2 regions of the Streptomyces sp. NPDC057302 genome follow, and region 2 is predicted to be linked to the other one. Evidence: riboswitches for the same ligand, from Rfam matches in the RefSeq annotation. Region 2 holds a riboswitch; the other holds the start of a gene.
The links. Region 2 has a riboswitch for S-adenosylmethionine ahead of ACFUPX_RS38955 (aminotransferase class V-fold PLP-dependent enzyme). Riboswitches for the same ligand answer to the same signal wherever they lie in the genome.

Region 1: it holds a riboswitch for S-adenosylmethionine, as region 2 does, so the genes downstream of both, ACFUPX_RS42140 (putative leader peptide) here and ACFUPX_RS38955 (aminotransferase class V-fold PLP-dependent enzyme) in region 2, are expected to answer to the same signal.

What each region holds. Positions count from the first base shown of each region.
Region 1 is NZ_JBHUZJ010000127.1:6,713-13,755, forward strand. It holds gene ACFUPX_RS42130 (NtaA/DmoA family FMN-dependent monooxygenase) at 1-245, opposite strand, end outside; gene ACFUPX_RS42135 (LLM class flavin-dependent oxidoreductase) at 269-1,525, opposite strand; gene ACFUPX_RS42140 (putative leader peptide) at 1,604-1,792, opposite strand; SAM riboswitch class IV at 1,840-1,952, opposite strand; gene ACFUPX_RS42145 (glutathione binding-like protein) at 2,507-3,223, shown strand; gene ACFUPX_RS42150 (M13 family metallopeptidase) at 3,296-5,257, opposite strand; gene ACFUPX_RS42155 (ATP-binding cassette domain-containing protein) at 5,318-7,043, opposite strand, start outside.
Region 2 is NZ_JBHUZJ010000096.1:13,213-20,255, reverse strand. It holds gene ACFUPX_RS38975 (c-type cytochrome) at 1-245, shown strand, start outside; gene ACFUPX_RS38970 (Rieske 2Fe-2S domain-containing protein) at 242-1,297, shown strand; gene ACFUPX_RS38965 (cytochrome bc complex cytochrome b subunit) at 1,294-2,925, shown strand; gene trpD (anthranilate phosphoribosyltransferase) at 3,073-4,137, shown strand; SAM riboswitch class IV at 4,212-4,328, shown strand; gene ACFUPX_RS38955 (aminotransferase class V-fold PLP-dependent enzyme) at 4,519-5,892, shown strand; gene ACFUPX_RS38950 (glycerate kinase) at 5,844-7,043, opposite strand, start outside.

The DNA of each region.
Region 1 (7,043 bases), on a different contig from region 2:
GTGTCGGGGCGGCCGACGACATCCAAGTCGTAGATCTTGCCGCCCTGTTCGCGCAGCCGCAGCCCCTCGGCGAGGAACAGGAAGTCGAACTTGGCGCGCTCGGCGGTCCGTGCGAAGTGCGCGAAGGAGCTGAACTCGATGTGGCTTCCGGCCTCGGGGTCGCTCCATACGGTGGTGTTGTTGACGCCGGGGAAGTGCGCCGCGAGGTGGATCTGCTTGAGCGGCTTGTCCGGTGACTTGCTCATGACGGGGTTCCTTCCGGTCCGGCTCAGGCGGTGGCGGCGTAGCGGCTCGCGGGGCGCTGGAGGCCGAGGAGTCCGCGCAGGGTGTCGGCTTCGTACGCGTGCCGGAAGGCGTCGCGGCGCTGGAGTTCGGGCACGAGACCCCGGGTGATCGCCGGGAGGTCGTGGCCGACGACGGCGGGACGCAGCCGGAATCCGGACAGCCCGGCGCCGGCCAACTCCCGAAGCAGGTCGGCCAGTTGGGCGGGTGTTCCGGTGAACACCCGCGCGTCGCTGGTGTACGGCTGACCGGCGAGGGCGTCCAGACGCTCCCTGCGGGCTTCGGCGGCGCCCGGGTCGTCGTCGAGGAACACCACCAGGTCCCCGAAGAGATGCAGGGGCTCGTCGGCCCGCCCTGCGGCGTCCTGTTCCGCTCGCACCGCCGTGACGATGGCGTGTGCGTGCCCGGCGTCGCGCGGGGTGACGTATCCGATGTCGGCCGAGCGGCCGAGGAGCCGGAACGGGGCGTCGGTGGGCGTCTCGTGGGCGAGCGCGCTGACGAGAGGGCGGCCCTGCGGCGGCCGGGGCGTGATCGAAGGGCCCTTGACGCTGAAGTGCTTGCCCTCGAAGTCGATGTAGTGGAGCTTGTCGCGGTCGACGAAACGGCCGGTGGCGACGTCCCTGATCTCCGCGTCGTCCTCCCAGCTGTCCCAGAGCCTGCGCACGGCTTCGACGTGGTCGGCCGCCTCGTCGAAGAGGTCGAAGGTCAACTCCCGTACGTCCGGCCTGCCGAGGTCCTCGACGGAATCGAGGGCGGGAAGCGTGCGGCGTCCGAAGTGCGCGGCCTCGTTCCGACGCGCGGACACCTGCACCCGTACGCCTGCGCGGCCCTCACTGACGTAGTCGAGCGTGGCGATCGCCTTGGATATGTGGAAGGGCTCCGTGTGGGTGGCCACCACGGTCGGCACGAGGCCGATGTGGCTGGTCAGCGGGGCGACACGGGCGGCGATGAGGACGGCGTCGAGCCGCCCTCTGACCTGGTCCGTGCGTCCGTCGGGTTCGGTGAAGTGCGAGGACTGGAGTCCGAGCCCGTCCTCGATCGTCACGAAGTCGAGCAGACCGCGTTCGGCCTCGGTGACCAAGTCCGCCCAGTACTGAGCGGTGAGCAACTCCCGTGGGCGGGACGCCGGTTCGCGCCAGGCGGCCGGGTGCCAGCCCGCGCCGTCGAGCGCGACGGCGAGGTGCAGCGCGGTGGAAGGAGCGGGAGCGGGCAGGGCGGATGAAGGTGAAGGTGATGACGACACGACAGGAGTGCCTTCCTGATTCGACCGTACGAGTACACCGGCCCCTCGGCTCCGAGGGTGCGGCGGCGGGGTGACGGGTCAGGAACGACAGAGCGCGCCGGCGACGCGCTGGAGGTCGATGTGCGGCCGGGAGTACAGATGCACCTGGCGGCTCGGGGCGATCACCAGGACACGCGGGGCGGGCACCGAGAAGTGCTCGGTGGACGCCAGGCAGTGCGGGGCGGGCGCAAGGAAGTGCTGCGCGGGCACGGGCGGCACCAGTGGCACGTCCGTCACCTCCGCCCTTCCGGCCCGGCGGGCCCTGGGCCCCACCGGTCTCGCGCTTGCGGGGCCCGGACGGGCACCGCCTGGTCCTCACCTGGAGCACCCCGCCGCGTGGGAGGGTTGCCGGTCAGCAAGCCAGGGCTTGACGCTGACACTCGTAACCTGCTCGGGGACGTTACGTGAGGTCGTAGCCGTGCGCAATGCCCGTCGATCATGGGCGTACTCACATCGCCGTACGTGCCTCGTCGTCCGTCTCCGTCAGGGACAACCGCCGGGCCACTCCTTCTGTTCCGCTTCCCGGCCGCGACTTCCACGGCCTTCTTGACGGCGCCGGACAACCGGCCCAGACTTCCGGGGAAGGTCACGACGGTGAGCGCCCGCCCGGCAGAGTCCCTGCCCGAGCGGGTCATCGGCCCCGGACACAGCGGGCTTCAACGGGCTTCAACGGCAGGGCTGGTGGACATGTCCAGGGCGGTCGGTGAGCGGAACAGCACCCGGCGACCTTCGCTGTCCGTGCCCAGGCCCCGCCCCCGCGTCCTGACCAGACGGCTGCACATCGACCTGCTGCGTGTCTGCAGCGCATCGGTTCCAGCGGAGTGACATCCACGCACCAGATGTGACGTCCACGCAGGAGAGACGTCTCCCCCTCTCCCTCCGCTGTGCCACCGGCGCCCGCGCGCGGCCGGTGTCCCCTCACCCGTCTGGAGAGCCAGAGCCATGCCCGAGACCACGTCGCCCCGCTCCCGCCCCGCTTCCCCCAAGGATGCGCGCTCGCCTCGCGGTGTCTGTCCCGCGCCGATCCGCAGCCGCATCGGCGCCGACCTGGCGGGCGGCTTCTATCCGGCCCCTCACCGCTATCACTTGTATCTCTCGGCGGGATGTCCCCGTTCCCTGCGCGTCTCGATCACCCTCGATCTGCTCGGACTCAGGGACGCGGTCACGACGACGCTCCTGACACCGGACACGGCGACGGCTGCGTTCGACTCGCTCCACCGCTATTACGAGGCCACCGAGCACCACTTCGACGGCCCGCTGACCGTTCCCGCCCTGTGCGACCGGTGGAGCGGGCACGTCGTCAGCAATCACACGCCCGACATCCTGCGCGACCTCGCCTGCCGCCTGGCCGCGCACGGCAGCGGCCCGCTCACCCTCCTGCGCCCGCCGTCCCTGGCAGGACGGATCGACGCCTGGCACGAACGCCTCGCCGCGCCTTTCACCCCCACCACGCTGGCCCGGCTCGACCACCGCCTGGCCTCCCACTCGTACGTCGTGGGCGACGAACTCACCGCGGCGGACGTCCACTTGTGGGCGACGCTCACCCACCTACCCCCGAGCGAGACCGAGGCCACGCACCCCTACCCCCACGTCCGCGCCTACGTCCGCCGTCTGCGCGAACACCCGGCGTTCTCCGCCGACCACGGCACGGCGGACTGACGAGGAGGACGACCGGGGCGGGCCGCACGGACCACCGGCGGCCGCGGCGCGAGCACCGCGGCCGCCGCGACGTCACCAGATCCGGACGCGCTCCTCCCGGTCCAGCCAGAGCCCGTCGCCCTGCGCCGTCCCGAACGCCTCGTGGAACTCGTCCAGGTTGCGGACGATGTTGGCCCGGAACTCCGGCGGCGAGTGCGGGTCGATGGTGAGGTACTGCTGCTCCTGCTCCTTGCGGCGCTTGGTGCGCCAGCAGTAGGCCCAGTTCATGAAGAGCCGCTGGGAGCCGGTCGTGCCGTCGCTCGTGGGCATCGGACCGCCGTTGAGAGCGATCTTGTACGCCGTGTGCCCGATGGTCAGACCGCCCAGGTCGCCGATGTTCTCGCCCACGGTCAGCGATCCGTTGACGAACTCGTCGGGCAGGTTGCGCGGCGAGAAGGCGTCGTACTGCTTGACCAGCGCCTTCGACTTCGCCTCGAACGCGGTCTTGTCGGCGGCGGTCCACCAGTCGTTGAGATTGCCCGCGCCGTCGTACTGCGCGCCCTGGTCGTCGAAGCCGTGGCCGATCTCGTGGCCGATGACCGAGCCGATGCCGCCGTAGTTCTCGGCGGGGTCGGCGTCGGGCGAGAAAAACGGCTTCTGCAGGATGCCCGCGGGGAAGCAGATCTCGTTGGTGCCCGGGTTGTAGTACGCGTTGACCGTCTGCGGCAGCATGAACCACTCGTCGCGGTCGACCGGGGAGCCGATCTTGGCGAGCTGCCGGTCGGACTCGAAGGCGTCCGCCGCGTGCGCGTTGCCGAGCAGGTCGTCGGGGGACACCTCCAGCGCCGAGTAGTCGCGGAAGCTGTCCGGGTAGCCGATCTTGGGACGGAACGTGGCGAGCTTCTCGTACGCCCGCTCCTTCGTCTCGTCCGTCATCCAGTCCAGGCGGGCGATCGACTGGCGGTAGGCCTCCAGGAGGTTGGCGACGAGGTCGTCCATCATCGCCTTGGAGCTCGGCGGGAAGTGCCGCGCCACGTACTCCTTGCCGACGGCCTCACCGATGGAGCCCTCGACGAAGCCGACCGCACGCTTCCACCGGGCGCGCAGCTCCGGCGTGCCGTTGAGGGTGCGGCCGTAGAACTCGAAGTTGTTCCGGACGAACGCGTCCGTGAGGTACGGAGCACACGAGCGGAGCACCCGGACCAGCGCCCAGTCCCGCCACTGCTCGATCGGCACCTCGTCGAGGACCGCGGACAGGTGACGGAAGTAGGACGGCTGGCGCACGCACGTCTCGGCGATGGTGGCGTCCGAGCCGCCGAGCCCCTCGGCATAGGCGCGCCAGTCGAAGTGCGGTGCCAGGGTGGTCAGTTCGTGCAGCGTGAGGAGGTTGTAGGTCTTCTGTACGTCGCGGGTCTCGGACCGCTCCCAGTGACCGGCGGCGAGCCGCGTCTCCAGGGCGAGGACCGTCTGCGCGGCCTCGGCGGGCGAGGCGTGCTGACCGAGGGTGAGGAGTTCGGTGAGGTAGCCGACGTACTTCTCGCGGATCTCGGCGAACTTCTCTTCGCGGTAGTACGACTCGTCGGGCAGGCCGAGCCCGCCCTGGAGGACGTTGAAGAGGTAGCGGTCGGAGTCGCGGTCGTCCGAGTCGATGTAGGTACCGAAGAGACCGGAGCCGCCGGTCCGCTCGAAACGGCCGAGGAACGCCGCGAGCCCCCGGGTGTCCCGCAGCCCCGCGACGGCGTCGATCAGGGGCTGCGCCGGGGCGAGCCCGCGGGCGGCGATCGTCTCCTCGTCCATGAAGGAGGCGTACAGCGTGGCGATCTTGCGCGCGTCGTCCGGGACGGCGCCGGACGACGCGGCCGACGCGAGGTCCTGGATGATCACCTTCACTTGTTCCTCGGCCGTGTCGACCAACTGCACAAAGGGGCCCCAGCTGGAGCGATCCTCGGGGATCGGCTCGTTCTCCAGCCAGTGACCGTTGACGTGGCCGAACAGGTCGTCCTGCGGCCGGATCTCAGGGTTCATGCCCGCGCGGGCGTCATCCAGCATGCTCATTCACGCACCCTACGCGGACAGCGGGCCCGAGCACGATCGGCTTGTCGCCGCGGGGCCGCCTCAGCCCCCGACGTACTCCCGCAGGTGCTGCGCCGTCACGGTCCGCGCTTCGGCCACCAGGGTCGCGGGAGTGCCCGTGAACACCACCCGGCCGCCGTCGTGACCGCCGCCGGGGCCGATGTCGATGATCCAGTCGGCGTGCGCCATGACCGCCTGGTGGTGCTCGATGACGACCACCGAGTTGCCGTCGTCGACGAGCCGGTCCAGGAGCGCGAGCAGCTTGTCCACGTCGGCCAGGTGCAGTCCGGTGGTCGGTTCGTCCAGGACGTACGTCGATGACTTCTCGGCCATGTGGATCGCGAGCTTGAGGCGCTGGCGCTCACCCCCGGAGAGGGTGTTGAGCGGCTGGCCGAGTCGCAGATAGCCGAGCCCGACATCGCTGAGGCGCCCCAGGATGGTGTGCGCCTGACCCGAGGGGAAGAAGTCGTACGCCTCGGCGACCGACATCCCCAGGACCTCGCTGATGTTCTTGCCGCGCAGCCGGTAGGTGAGGACCTCGGCCGTGAACCGCTCGCCCTCGCAGGCCTCGCAGATGGACGCCACGCCGGCCATCATCGCCAGGTCGGTATAGATGAGCCCGATGCCGTTGCACTTGGGGCAGGCGCCCTCGGAGTTCGCGCTGAACAGCGCCGCCTTGACGCCGTTGGCCTTGGCGAAGGCGGTGCGGATCGGGCCGAGCAGTCCGGTGTAGGTCGCCGGGTTCGAGCGGCGCGAGCCGCGGATCGGCGACTGGTCGGCGACCACGACGCCGTCGCGCCCGGAGAGATAGCCGTGGATCAGGGAGCTCTTGCCGGACCCGGCGACCCCGGTGACCACGGCGAGCACCCCGAGCGGGATGTCGACCTCGACGTCCTTGAGGTTGTGCAGATCGGCGCCCTTGATGGACAGCTGCCCCTTGGGCACGCGCACCTGCTCGCGCAGCTGGGCCCGGTGCCCCAGATGCCGCCCGGTCAGCGTGCCGGAGGCGCGGAGCCCCGCCACGTCGCCGGTGAAGCAGATCTCGCCGCCCGCCGTGCCGGCCCCCGGGCCGAGGTCCACCACATGGTCGGCGATGGCGATGACCTCGGGCTTGTGCTCCACCACGAGCACCGTGTTGCCCTTGTCGCGCAGCCGGATCAGGAGGTCGTTCATGCGGCGGATGTCGTGCGGGTGCAGGCCGATGGTCGGCTCGTCGAAGACGTACGTCACGTCGGTGATGCTGGAGCCGAGATGGCGGACCATCTTCACCCGCTGCGCCTCGCCGCCGGAGAGCGATCCCGAGGTGCGGTCCAGGCTCAGATAGCCGAGCCCGATCTCGACCAGCGATTCGAGCAGCTCGCGCAGGCTCGCGATGAGCGGCGCGACCGCGGGGTCGTCGAGTCCGCGTACGAAACCGGCCAGATCGCTGATCTGCATCGACGAGCAGTCCGCGATGTTCAGGCCGTCGATCCGCGACGAGAGCGCGGCCGCGGTCAGGCGCGTGCCCGCGCAGAGCGGGCACCGGGCGAACACCACGGCCCGGTCCACGAAGGCCTTGATGTGGGACTGGAGCGCGTCGCGGTCCTTGGCGAGCCAGGTCCGCTGCATCTTGGCGATCAGGCCTTCGTACGTGAAGCCGTTCGAGCCCACCTTCACCTTGACCGGGGCCTTGTGCAGCAGGTCGGCCCACTCCTGTTCGGTGAAGTCCTTGAGCTTCTTGTCGGGGTCGTGGAAACCGGAGTTGACCAGGATCTGCCAGCCCCAGGAG
Region 2 (7,043 bases):
TGCAGACCGGCCCGCAGAACATGCCGTCCTTCCCCGACACGATCATGCCGGAGAAGAACAAAAAGGACATCATCGCGTACCTCGACGCGGTCAACGGCGAACAGACCGAGAGCCCTGGCGGTCTCAAGCTGGGTGGCCTGGGTCCGGTCAGTGAAGGCCTCTTCGGCTGGATCTTCGGTCTCGGCACGCTGATCGCGGTCGCCGTGTGGGTCGCCGCTCGGACCGCAAAGGCCAAGAAGTCATGAGTAGCCAAGAGAAATCAGAAGAGAACCTGCCCAGCGCGCAGGAGACCGAGCACGGCTCGGTGGCGGTCGCGGACGAGAACCCGTTCGCCGACCCGGGGCTTCCGCCCCACGAGCACCGTGTCCAGGACATCGACGAGCGGGCCGCCAAGCGTTCCGAGCGTGCGGTCGCCTTCCTGTTCACGCTCTCGATGCTGGCCACGATCGGCTTCATCGCCTCGTACGTGGCCTTCCCGGTCGACAAGCGCGTCTACATCTTCCCGATCGGCCACATCAGCGCCCTGAACTTCTCCCTGGGCATGACCCTGGGCGTGGCGCTCTTCTGCATCGGCGCGGGCGCGGTCCACTGGGCCCGCACCCTGATGTCCGATGTGGAGGTCGCCGACGAGCGGCACCCGATCGAGGCCGAGCCCGAGGTCAAGGCCAAGGTCATGGCCGACTTCAAGGCCGGTGCCGCGGAGTCGCAGTTCGGCCGTCGCAAGCTGATCCGCAACACGATGTTCGGCGCGCTGGCCATGGTGCCGCTCTCCGGCGTCGTCCTGCTGCGCGACCTCGGTCCGCTGCCGGAGGACAAGCTGCGGCACACGCTGTGGTCCAAGGGCAAGCTGCTCGTGAACATGAACACGAACGAGCCGCTGCGTCCGTCGGACATCCAGGTCGGCTCGCTGACCTTCGCCAAGCCCGAGGGCCTGGAGGAGCACGATCACGACTTCCAGAAGGAGATCGCCAAGGCGGCCCTGATGATCGTCCGGATTCAGCCGGACAACATCAAGGACAAGCAGGAGCTCGAGTGGTCGCACGACGGTGTCGTCGCGTACTCCAAGATCTGCACCCACGTCGGCTGCCCGATCTCCCTGTACGAGCAGCAGACGCACCACGTCCTCTGCCCGTGCCACCAGTCCACCTTCGACCTCTCCGACGGTGCCCGAGTGATCTTCGGCCCGGCCGGTCACGCGCTGCCGCAGCTGCGCATCGCCGTGAACGAAGAGGGCTACCTCGAGGCGCTCGGCGACTTCGCTGAGCCCGTCGGTCCTGCATTCTGGGAGCGCGGATGAGTACTTCGGCGAACGAAAACCGTAAAAAGGAGGCGCCCGCCGGTGAGCGGGTCGCCGACTGGGCGGACGGCCGGCTGGGGATCTACTCCCTGGCCAAGGCCAACATGCGCAAGATCTTCCCGGACCACTGGTCCTTCATGCTCGGTGAGATCTGCCTCTACAGCTTCATCATCATCATCCTCACGGGTGTGTACCTGACCCTGTTCTTCCACCCGTCGATGAACGAGGTGGAGTACCACGGCAGCTACATCCCGCTGCAGGGCCAGCTGATGTCCGAGGCGTTCAACTCGACCATGCACATCAGCTTCGATGTGCGCGGTGGTCTGCTGATCCGGCAGATCCACCACTGGGCGGCGCTGATCTTCCTCGCGGCGATGTTCGTGCACATGATGCGCGTCTTCTTCACGGGTGCCTTCCGCAAGCCCCGCGAGGTCAACTGGGTCTTCGGGTTCCTGCTGTTCGTCCTCGGCATGTTCACCGGCTTCACCGGTTACTCGCTCCCGGACGACCTGCTCTCCGGTACCGGTGTGCGCTTCATGCAGGGCGCCGTCCTGTCCGTGCCGATCGTGGGCACGTACCTGGCGATGTTCCTGTTCGGCGGGGAGTTCCCCGGCGGCGACTTCGTGGCCCGGTTCTACTCGGTGCACATCCTGCTGCTGCCGGGCATCATGCTCGGCCTCGTGGTGGCCCACCTGATCCTGGTCTTCTACCACAAGCACACGCAGTTCGCGGGCCCCGGCAAGACGAACAAGAACGTCGTCGGCATGCCGCTGCTGCCGGTCTACATGGCGAAGGCCGGAGGGTTCTTCTTCCTGGTCTTCGGTGTGATCGCGGCCATCTCGGCGATCGCCACGATCAACCCGATCTGGGCGCTCGGCCCCTACCGGCCGGACATGGTCTCCACCGGAGCCCAGCCCGACTGGTACATGGGCTTCTCCGAGGGTCTGATCCGTGTCATGCCGGGCTGGGAGATCAACGCCTGGGGTCACACGCTCGTCCTGGGCGTGTTCATCCCGCTGGTGATCTTCCCGATGGTCCTGGTCGCGATCGCGGTCTATCCGTTCATCGAGTCCTGGGTCACCGGCGACAAGCGCGAGCACCACATCCTGGACCGCCCGCGCAACGTCCCGACCCGTACGGGCTTCGGCGTCGCGTGGATCACCTGGTACATGGTGCTGCTGATCGGTGGTGGAAACGACCTCTGGGCCACGCACTTCCACCTGTCGATCAACTCGATCACCTGGTTCGTGCGCATCGCCTTCTTCGTGGCACCGGTCCTCGCCTTCATCGTCACCAAGCGGATCTGCCTGGGTCTGCAGCGGCGCGACAAGGACAAGGTCCTGCACGGCCGCGAGTCGGGCATCATCAAGCGCCTGCCGCACGGTGAGTTCATCGAGGTCCACGAGCCGCTGGGCCAGGAGCAGCTGCACACGCTCACCGCGCACGAGCAGTACGCGCCGCTGGAGATCGGCCCCTCGGTCGACGAGAACGGCGTCGAGCGCAAGGTGTCCGGTCCGCAGAAGCTCCGGGCCAAGCTCTCGAAGGGCTACTACGGGGAGGACAACCAGATCCCCAAGCCCACCACCGAGGAGTACAAGGAGATCACGAGCGGCCACGGCCACCACTGATCTCCGGAGCCCTGAAGCTCCGTACCGCTAGGTCGCCACGGCGAGAGCCCCGTCCCATGCATCCAGTGCATGGACGGGGCTCTTTGCCGTGCCCGGAGCTGGATAAGGTGTTCCTGTCCTACGCCTAGACGAACCCAGGAGCGGCAGATGAGCGCTGTGACCCCCGCAGGAGGCAACACCGCGGCGGCCCGTTCCTGGCCCGGTGTACTGAACGGGCTGCTGGAGGGGCGCGACCAGAGCACCGAGGACACGGCCTGGGCCATGGACCGCATCATGCGCGGCGAGGCGACGGACGCGCAGATCGCGGGCTTCATGGTCGCGCTGCGGGCCAAGGGCGAGACCGTGGAGGAGATCCTCGGCCTGGTCCGCACGATGTACGAGCACGCCAATGTGATCGAGGTGCCGGGGGAGACCGTCGACATCGTCGGCACCGGCGGTGACGGCGCCAAGACCGTCAACATCTCCACGATGTCCGCCATCGTGGCCGCGGGCGCCGGCGCGAAGGTCGTCAAGCACGGCAACCGCGCCGCCTCCAGCGCCTCGGGAGCCTCCGACGTCCTGGAGAAGCTCGGGGTGAACCTGGAGCTGCCGCTGAACCGCGTGGTCGAGGTGGCCGAGGAAGCCGGCATCACCTTCTGCTTCGCGGTGAAGTTCCACCCGGCGCTGCGACACGCCGGTGCGGCACGCAGCCAGCTGGGGATCAGGACCGTCTTCAACGCCCTGGGTCCGCTCACCAACCCGGCCAAGGTGCGCGCCCAGGCGGTCGGCGTCGCCGACGCGCGGATGGCGCCGATCGTGGCCGGGGTCTTCGCCGAGCGCGGGCACTCCTCCCTGGTCTTCCGCGGCGACGACGGGCTGGACGAGCTGACGACCACGGCGACCTCGCGGGTCTGGATCGTGCGCGACGGCTCCGTGCGCGAGGAAGCCTTCGACCCCCGGGACGTCGGCATCGACCTGGTCCCCGTGGAGGCGCTGCGGGGCGCCGACGCCTCGTACAACGCCGAGGTGGCGCTGCGCCTCCTGGACGGCGAGAGCGGCCCCGTGCGGGACGCCGTGCTGCTGAACACGGCGGCGGCCCTGGTGGCCCTCTCGCCGGGCGAGGGGACCCTCGTGGAGCAGCTCGGCGCCGGTATCGCGAAGGCGGCGCAGGCCATCGACTCCGGGGCGGCCAAGAAGGCCCTGGAGCGCTGGGTGGCGGCGAGCAACAGCTGAATGTGGCGCACACCGCAGTCCGGATCCCGGACTGCGGTGGGCACCGAGAAGATCGTGTGGCAAGATGCTGCGCAGGTCATGAGTGACAGCGATTAGGCCCCGGCTCGCTGTCCGGCAACCCTCCGTCCGTGGCGGGGTGCCCCGGGTGAAGACCAGGCCGTACGCAGCAAGGCGTATGGCAAGCGCGGACCCCTGCGCACTCGATGAGTGGCGTACCCCTGGGGTCCTGGTCCTCAAGGGAGCAGTCTCGTGAGCAAGCGAATGCGATAGGGCTTCCCGGCCCCTATTCCGCACCTCTTCACCCCCTTTTCTTCTTCGTCACTGCCGCGCCGTACGGGCGCCGTCGCAGTGAACTCGCCTGCCTGCTTACGGGAGTTCGCCATGTCTGTCACCACCGCTGCCGCCGACCGATCCGTCTGTGCCGCCCCGCTGCCCGTCCTCGGCCGTGACGTCACCGTGCCGCTCGTCACCGGCGGCGAGGTGACCTACGCGGCGCTCGACTACGCGGCCAGCGCCCCGGCCCTGCAGCGGGTGTGGGACGACGTGGCCGCCTACGCGCCGTACTACGGCAGCGTGCACCGCGGCGCCGGGTACCTCTCGCAGCTCTCCACCGACCTCTTCGAGAACAGCCGCGTGACCGTCGCCGAGTTCCTCGGCTGCCGCGAGGACGACCAGGTCGTCTTCACCCGCTCGACCACCGACTCGCTGGGCCTGCTCGCCGCCGCCCTGCCGGCCGACTGCCAGGTCTTCGTCTTCGAGACCGAGCACCACGCCTCGCTCCTGCCGTGGCGCGACGCCCGCGTGACGTACCTGAACGCGCCGCGCACCGCCGAGCAGGCCGTCGCCACCCTGGAGCGCGCCCTCGCCGACCGCGACCCCTACGGGCCCGCCCTGGTGTGCGTGACCGGCGCATCGAACGTCACCGGTGAGCTGTGGCCGGTCAAGGAGCTCGCCGCCGCCGCCCACGCGCACGGTGCCCGCATCGTCCTGGACGCCGCGCAGCTCGCACCCCACCACCCGGTCTCCATCAGCGAGTTGGACGTCGACTGGGTCGCCTTCTCCGGCCACAAGCTGTACGCGCCCTTCGGCTCGGGCGTCCTCGCGGGCCGCTCCGACTGGCTGCGGGCGGCCGAGCCGTACCTCGCGGGCGGCGGCGCCTCGCGCAAGGTCGCGCGGCGTGCGGACGGCGGCGTGGACGTCGAGTGGCACGACACCGCCGCGCGGCACGAGGCCGGTTCGCCGAACGTCATCGGCGTCTACTCGATCGCCTCCGCCTGCAAGGCGCTGACCGAGGCGGGCTTCGACGAGCTCGTCGCCCGCGAGAACCAGCTCATCGCGAAGGTGCGCGAGGGCCTCGCCGAGGTGCCCGCAGTGAAGGTGCTCTCGCTCTTCGGGGACGACGCGCCGCGCGTGGGCGTCATCTCCTTCGTCGTGGAGGGCTGGAACAGCTCGCACTTCGCCGCCGCGCTCTCCGCCGAGTACGGCATCGGCGTACGCGACGGCCTCTTCTGCGCCCACCCGCTGGTGCGCACCCTGCTCGGCAGCGACCCGCAGACCCAGGGCGAGTGCGGCGCCCCCGAGGCCGCGCCCGGCGAGAAGTCGCTGAACGCGATCCGCGTGAGCTTCGGCGCGGGCACCCCGGACGAGCACGTGGAGCGTTTCGTGCGCGCCGTCAAGGAGCTCGTGGCGGACGGTGCGCGCTGGAACTACCGTACGGAGGACGGTCGTTGCGTGCCGGACACCAACGCCGCCTGAACCAAGGGCCGTCCCCTCAGGCGTGAGCCCAGGACGATCATCCGCAGGGCGCGCTCGGTGGCGTCGGTGAGGAACTCGGCGCCACGCCCGAGCGCCTCGGTGAGCGAGACCGGCGCGGGCAGGATCGCGCTGTAGGCGTCCACGCCCTCCGCGCGTACGTGGTGCGCGCCCCGGCCGATCGTGCCCGCGAGGACCAGGACCGGGCGGCCGAACCGCTTGGCGCGCCGGGCCACTTCGGCGGGGATCTTGCCGCGCGGCGTCTGGTGGTCCAGGGCGCCCTCGGCGGTGACGACGAGATCGGCGCGGGCCAGGCGCCTGTCCAGGTCCAGGTGGTCGAGCAGGACGTCGAAGCGGGGCAGGAGCTGGGCGCCGATGGCGGCGAGACCGGCTCCCAGGCCGCCGGACGCGCCCGTCCCGGGGCCCTGGGAGAGGTCCGCCGTGCCGCGCAGGTCGCGGGTCAGGATGTGCGCCCAGTGCTCCAGGGCCGCGGCGAGCTGTTCGACCTGCGTGGGCGTCGCGCCTTTCTGGGGGCCGAAGACGCGGGCGACGCCGCGCTCGCCGGTCAGGACGTTGAAGGGGTTGCAGGCGACGCGGATCTCGGTGTCCCTCAGGCGGGGGTCGAGGCCCGAGGGATCGATGCGGCTCAGGCGGGTCAACTCACGGCCGCCGCGCGGCAGTTCCCAGCCGTCCACGTCCAGGAGCCGGGCGCCGAGCGCCTGCAGCGCGCCCGCGCCCCCGTCCGACGTGCCGGAGTCGCCGCAGCCCACCAGGATGCGGCGGGCGCCGGTGTCGAGCGCCGCCCTGATCAGCTCGCCCACGCCGTACGTCGTCGTGGCTCCCGGATCGCGCAGATCGCGCGGGACCAGCGAGAGCCCCGCGACCGCGGCCATCTCCACCACGGCGACGCCGGAAGGCAGCAGCGCGAAGTGCGTGCCGATCCGCTGGCCCACGGGACCGGTGGCGGGAAGGGCGACCAGACGGCCGCCGCCGGTGGCGGCCAGGGAGCGCGCGGTGCCCTCGCCGCCGTCCACCAGGGGGATCAGGTCGGTCTGCGCGTGCGGCACGACACGGCGTACTCCTTCGGCGATGGCCTCGGCCGCGGACTGCGCGGACAGGGACTCCTTGAAGCCGCTGGGGGCGATGGCGAAACG